One region of the Psychrobacillus sp. FSL K6-1464 genome, then DNA from elsewhere that is predicted to be linked to it. Evidence: riboswitches for the same ligand, from Rfam matches in the RefSeq annotation. Region 1 holds a riboswitch; the other holds the start of a gene.
What was found. A riboswitch is a leader RNA that binds a small molecule or an ion and turns the genes downstream of it on or off. The one in region 1 is predicted to bind preQ1.

Region 1 (3,379 bases):
AGGAGAGTTTTTTCAATTTCAATAAAGTTTTTACGCTCAATTGCATCAGCCACCGTCATTTTGACTCCGGAAACCTCTACTAAAGTTGTAGCGTTAGATTCTACAATGGATTTTTTGATTTGTTTTCTGCGATCCATCAAATCTTTTATGGATTGTATACTTTCTTTCGCTTCCTTTTCAAACTCCTCAACGGTCTTAAATCCACGAATATTCTCTTTCGGTTTTTTAGAGGCTGCGAAAGTTGTCTCATTAATCTTTTTTAAAATGCGCGCATCCAATGTTTTTAACTCACGTAAAGCTTTTGTTATAGAAATCTCCATCGGCATTTCTCTCCTCAGTTGTCAATTATGGTAATTATTAGTCTACTGGAGATTACTAGGGTATTCAAGTAATTACCTTGTTACAACCATATCATTCGTAAATGTCTATATTCGTAATTTGATAATAACCCGAACTATTGATTACTACCGTGTATACTTTATTCCGATTGTAATACGTGTATTCACCAGCTGCATTTATAAAATCAAATTCCTCGTTAGTAGAAACTAGTGCATAATCATCATACATCTCTACACCAGTAACAGTATTATTAGTGAAGTCAAAGGTCATCCCCTACATAATCTGTAAAATCATAAATAGCCTTCCAAGTCTATTGGAAGGCTAAATTATAATATTTTAATTTTTATATAATCATTCAGAAAGAAGACGTTTTTCCTTCATTACATAAACCCGACTCAAAATAAGCGCTCCGATTGTCTGAATAACGGTTTTCACGATAATTTGCCCTACAATAGCGGCTGGCACGGCTTCCCATGGAAGAATATTTGCTCCCAGAGGACTCAAGCCTATTATGACAAAAATGACTGAATCCAGGAATCCACCAACAATCCCACTATAGAATACACGCCAAGCCATTGGTAGTTTCAATCTTGTATATATCTCTGTATCTGCTGTTTCAGCAACAACAAATGAAATTGCCGATGCAAATACAATTAATAATGTATCTCCCAACATAAATGACACTAATGCTGATAATGCTAAAGCTATGAAAATGAATAAGTACGTCTTTGCTCTACCATATTTGTTTTGTACAAGATCTCTAAAAATGAAGGTAGCACCGACGAACAATGTTCCCATAGGGACGATAAACATCCCGAACTGTAAAGGTGCAAAAGCTGCTGTTACGACATTAGCAATCACAATCGATACTAAATAAAATAAAATTCTCATAATGTTACTCCTTCAATAGATTTAGAAGTTAAATAATCTTCTAATCCTTTATTTCTCAGCTTACATGCTGGGCATTCCCCACAGCCATCTGCTATTACACCGTTATAACAAGTCAACGTTTTCTCTCTAACAAATTCGAGCGCTCCAAGCTGATCTGCAAGTTCCCATGTTTGTGCCTTGTCCAACCACATGAGTGGTGTATCGATCACAAAAGTAGTATCCATAGAAAGATTTAATGTGACGTTTAAGGATTTCACGAAAATATCACGACAATCTGGATAGCCACTAAAATCAGTTTCACACACTCCAGTTACGATATGCTTTGCACCTACCTGGCTCGCTAAGACCCCAGCAAAAGATAAAAAGAGCAGATTTCGACCAGGTACAAAAGTCGACGGCAATCCCCCATCTTCCCCGTCCTCTACCTTTATGTCATCTCGTGTCAAAGCATTCGGTGCCAACTGATTTAAAAGCGACATATCCAGAATGTGATGCTTTACACCAAGCTCCTTAGCTATTTCCTTTGCACATTCGATTTCAAGACTATGTCTTTGCCCATAATCAAAAGTCACTGCCTCAATCTCTTTAAAACGTTCTTTTGCCCAAAACAGACAGGTCGTGCTATCCTGTCCTCCACTAAACACAATAATTGCCTTTTCCTGCTTCACCCGTTTAAACTCCCTTATATCGACAAAACAGCACCATAAGGAAGAATGCTGTCATCTTCTGAATTTTTTAGATTGTCTATCTCTAGCGCCTAGCCCCTAGTTTCAGGATTTTAGCACTTCTGCCTTACATATGATTATTCCATTAACGATTATCAATTTTCTCTGGATATAAATCATGGTTCATCAAACGAAAATCTGCTATTTCTACATATTTCGTTCCAGGTCTTCCATAATTACACCAGGGATCAATAGAAATACCTCCACGTGGAGTGAATTTACCCCATACTTCGATATATCTTGGATCTAGCAATTCGATTAAATCGTTCATGATGATGTTCACACAGTCCTCATGGAAATCCCCGTGATTCCTGAAACTAAATAAATATAATTTTAACGATTTACTTTCTACAATTTTTTTATCCGGTATATACGAGATGTACATCGTTGCAAAATCCGGCTGATTGGTAATTGGGCACAAACTTGTGAATTCTGGGCAGTTAAACTTCACAAAATAATCCCGAGTAGAATGTAAATTATCTACCGACTCCAATACCTCAGGTGCATAATCAAATGAATATTTTGTACCTTGGTTCCCTAACAGTGTTAAATCCTTCAAACCTTCATCATGACTTCTTCCAGACATAATAAAAAAACCTCCTATAAAAAATGTTTCCCAACACTTTCAAAAGAGGCTTCACAGACCAATCTATACAAACAAAAGGATAAAAACAAAAAAGCCACGTCCAAATTATATGGACATGGCGAATAGTCATGTATCCATAGTTTTTTATAGAGGGTATAAGCTATGAACCTCTCCCGGTCAAGTACGGGTATGCAATCATAATATAGAATATTGACCAAGACGTCAAATAGGAATTCTAGTCAAATGAATATCCAAATCTCCAATTAAGAGATTCAAAACTTTTTTATAATATCATGCATAAATTTGAACTAGATTGCCTATATTGATAATAGAATACGAGATTAAAGGAGGAACAGAGATGAAACATCCATTAAGCTTACCCGAACAATTACCTGAAACAACAGAAGAGCTATTAAAGCTTATATTACAAACTATCTTAGCCTAGGAGAGATTTAGATTATCAAAGAGACTCAGAAACATAGAAAAGTAGATACCTCTACTATGTGGAGTATCTACTTTTTGTTATATGTATTCTCGACTAGTCCGATAAATTCTCCATTGCCTTCACCGTATATCTCTCCATACTATATCCACTTAACATTTTCTCCAATCAGCTTTAAATACCACCCCATTCATTTCATAAATGTTCCCCCTCTATTAGTACCCATATAGAAACCACAGTTAGATATATAACAATCAGTAAATTCCAATCATTTAAAGTTTCTTGCTGATCATTACTTTAAAATCAGCTATGATATAGGTATAAACTGAAATTAGGGTGATACATAATGAAAAAATTAGTCCATGTAGTTGGGGCAATTATTGAAAATGAGAAAAG
Region 2 (3,379 bases), 2.7 Mb from region 1:
TCCACTTGTGACGTATATTGTTTTCCCTGCTTGCAAGCTAATGTTCGGAAAATTAAATGTTTGATTACCAGCTACGGAAACTAAATGCCATTCTTCTAAATTAACAGCTGACTCACCGGAGTTGGTAATTCCTACTATTTCGCCTCTAAGGTCTTTACTAGAAATATTAATACCTATGGCTTCCGTATTAGCAATTTCAGTTGGCCCAACATTACCATTTGTTATTACGTTATAATCTACTCCATCTGTTTCCACTACTATATTACCAACTATTGCTGTGGCATATAATTGTGAACTTATCCGCTCCAGTCTTGACTTCACCTCTGCATTTGGATGACCATAGGAATTATCTTTTCCATAACTTAAAATGGTAACCTCTGGATTTACTGCTTCTATAAAATCTTGCGAGCTACTAGTGTCCGAACCATGATGTCCTGCTTTCAAAACGGTTGCTTTAACATTCGTCTCTTCTAGTATGTCTTTCTCTACCCTGATATCTGCATCTCCCATCAATAAAAAGGAAGTTTCTCCGTAAGATAATTTTAATACTATAGATGCTTCATTATTATCAGCTGATTCGTCTCCCATATGTATGACAGAGATATCTAACTCCTCATCTAGAGGAATTGTATCGCCAGTTTTTGGCACGATGAATGGTATATTTTTGTCTAATATAAGCTGTAACATTTCCTCATACGTTTGAGATGTATGTGTTTTTCCAGAGTCCACGAAATTTTTTATAGATATAGAATTCAACACGGAATGTAGGCCTCCGATATGATCGGCATCTGGATGGGTTGCCACAACATAATCGAGCTTCTCAACCCCGTGTTTTCGTAGATAATTTACTACATCTTTTCCAGCATCTTTTGTCCCCCCATCTACTAACAAATTTTTTCCGTTTGGCGATTGTACTAATATTGAATCCCCTTGCCCTACATTTATAAAATGAACCTTCATTTTGTCTCCAGGTTCCACTGGCACTTGTGATGCTTGTATTGTTTTATCTGGTTGCTGATTTAATGTACAGCCACTAAGCAAAATGGCTATACATAGACTTACTAAAAATGTGATCTTTCTCATATAAAACCTTCCTTTTCGTACTTTGCATGATTCTACCATAGGACACTAAGATTCATATATTAAAGATTTCCTTGACAGTTGATAGCTATTCGCATAGAATAACTGTTTGTGAAAACTAACGTGGTTCGAGAACCTCCCACGGAAAAAAACTAAGGAGAAATGAATAATGAAAACAAAGACTATAGCAGTAACTGGTGTTATTGCCGCTCTTTATGTCGCGGTATCTCTACTAGTGGCTCCTTTTGCATTTGGTGCAGTACAGTTTCGTATTGCGGAGATGTTCAATCACTTAATCGTATTTAATAAAAAATACTTTTTTGGTATTGTATTAGGAGTATTTATAACAAATATGTTCTCTCCAATGGCCGCTTATGACCTAACATTTGGAGTAGCACATTCCATCATTACGTTATCGCTAACGATTTTGGCGACTAAATATGTAAAAGGAAACATAGCACGCATGGTTATTAATACAGTGCTCTTTACATTTACCATGTGTATTATCGCATTTGAACTAATGCTTGCGCTAGATTTCCCATTCTTCTATACATGGTTAACCGTTGCAGCTGGTGAGTTCACCGTATTAGCTGTCGGTATTCCGATTATTATCGCTTTAGATAAACGATTGAATTTTAAGACGCTAATCTAAATAACTTCACCCGATTCTAGAAAACTAGAACCGGGTGTTTTTTATTTTTCTATTAATCCTTTTTCCACTAAAAAGTCGTGTGCTACATCTTCGGGTTTATCTCCATCAATGTCAACTCTCGCATTCATCTTCAACATATCCTCTTCGGATATTTTACCCGCTAACTCGTTTAGCACGTCCTCAAGCTCTGGAAACTTTTCTAAAGCATCCATACGTACGACAGGAGCTGCATCATATTTAGGGAAAAATCCTAAATCATCCGTTGTCGTTTGCAAGTCAAATCGTTCGATACGTCCATCAGTCGTAAAGGCAGGTATAACATCGACGTCTCCGTTTTTCAATGCTTCATACATAACATTAGGATCTAGACTTTGCGTTTCAGAAAATACAAATGGATATGTATTTATTAAATCATCAAAGCCGTCTCCTTTTCTTTCATAAAATGCATGAGGGGCCCCAAATACCATACCACCAGTTTTAGAAGCTTCTACCAATTCAGAGTAAGTTTCTGCATTGTACTCATTATCTTTTGTATAAGCTAGTGTATACGTATTTTCAAATCCAAGTGGACTTAACCAAGTAGCCTCAAACTTTTCCTCATAGCCTTTCCTTACTTTTTCTAATACACTATCTGAGCTTTCTCCTACTTCAGATTCTTCTTTTAAAACATCCTTTAAACCTGTGCCAGTGTACTCAACATAAAGATCAATATCACCTTTTTCCAAAGCGGGAGTCATAATTGCCACTTCTCCTAGACCTTCCTTATATTCCACATCAATATCTGTTTTTTCCTCAATATATTGGCCTAAAATTTGTGGGAGTATAAATTGTTCCGTCCACGGCTTCCCACTAATTACTAATGCTTCATCTGAATTCGAACAAGCACTTAAAAGCATCACTCCTGCAATTCCTACTAATCCTATTATCTTTTTCATCTCTTCATCCTCCAGTTTTCATTCCTTTTGGTGTAGCTTTTTTCTCAATCCATTTCAATAGCAGATCAAACAGAATTGCTAGTAATGCAACTGGTAATGCCCCTGCTAATACGAGCGAATTATTGTATGATTGCAATCCACGGTAAATTACGTCTCCCAACCCACCTGCTCCAACAAATGTTGCCAAGGTAGCAATACCTACAGTTAGAACTGTAGCCGTTCGAATACCCGCCATTATAAATGGCAAAGCAAGCGGAAATTCAATTTGCCAGAGCAACTGACCTTTCGTCATACCCATTCCTCTTCCAGCTTCAATCATAGATTCGTCGATATTTGAAATCCCGGTATATGTATTACGTAAAATAGGTAAAAGTGCATAAATTATTAAGGCTATTAAAGCTGTTTTAGCACCAATTCCTATTAATGGAACGAGGAAGCCAAAAAGCGCTAAGCTAGGTATTGTCTGAAAGATCGCGGTGATTCCTATAACTGGCTCTGCTATTCTACGATACCTTGCAACTAATATACCTAAAGGTAAGGCAATGGCAATACCAACGGCTAAAGCTACAAATGATAAGTAAATATGCTGCATAAACGCCTCTTGTATTAAATCTGAACGACTTTGAACCGTCTCTATAAAGGTACTCACTTATACCACCTCTTCCTTCGCTAATATTGCACGAAGTAGGATAGATTGATTTACAAAGCCCAG

Region 2: another riboswitch for preQ1. It lies ahead of MKX39_RS15050 (QueT transporter family protein); the one in region 1 lies ahead of queF (preQ(1) synthase).

The regions. Positions count from the first base shown of each region.
Region 1 is NZ_JBBOOP010000001.1:293,207-296,585, reverse strand. Features, by position in the region: gene MKX39_RS01510 (hypothetical protein) at 1-320, opposite strand, end outside; gene MKX39_RS01505 (TcaA NTF2-like domain-containing protein) at 412-609, opposite strand; gene MKX39_RS01500 (VUT family protein) at 691-1,230, opposite strand; gene queC (7-cyano-7-deazaguanine synthase QueC) at 1,227-1,898, opposite strand; gene queF (preQ(1) synthase) at 2,041-2,541, opposite strand; PreQ1 riboswitch class I at 2,672-2,718, opposite strand; gene MKX39_RS01485 ((deoxy)nucleoside triphosphate pyrophosphohydrolase) at 3,330-3,379, shown strand, end outside.
Region 2 is NZ_JBBOOP010000001.1:2,950,199-2,953,577, forward strand. Features, by position in the region: gene MKX39_RS15045 (MBL fold metallo-hydrolase) at 1-1,083, opposite strand, end outside; PreQ1 riboswitch class I at 1,198-1,242, shown strand; gene MKX39_RS15050 (QueT transporter family protein) at 1,250-1,732, shown strand; gene MKX39_RS15055 (glycine betaine ABC transporter substrate-binding protein) at 1,774-2,667, opposite strand; gene MKX39_RS15060 (ABC transporter permease) at 2,672-3,259, opposite strand; gene MKX39_RS15065 (ABC transporter ATP-binding protein) at 3,317-3,379, opposite strand, start outside.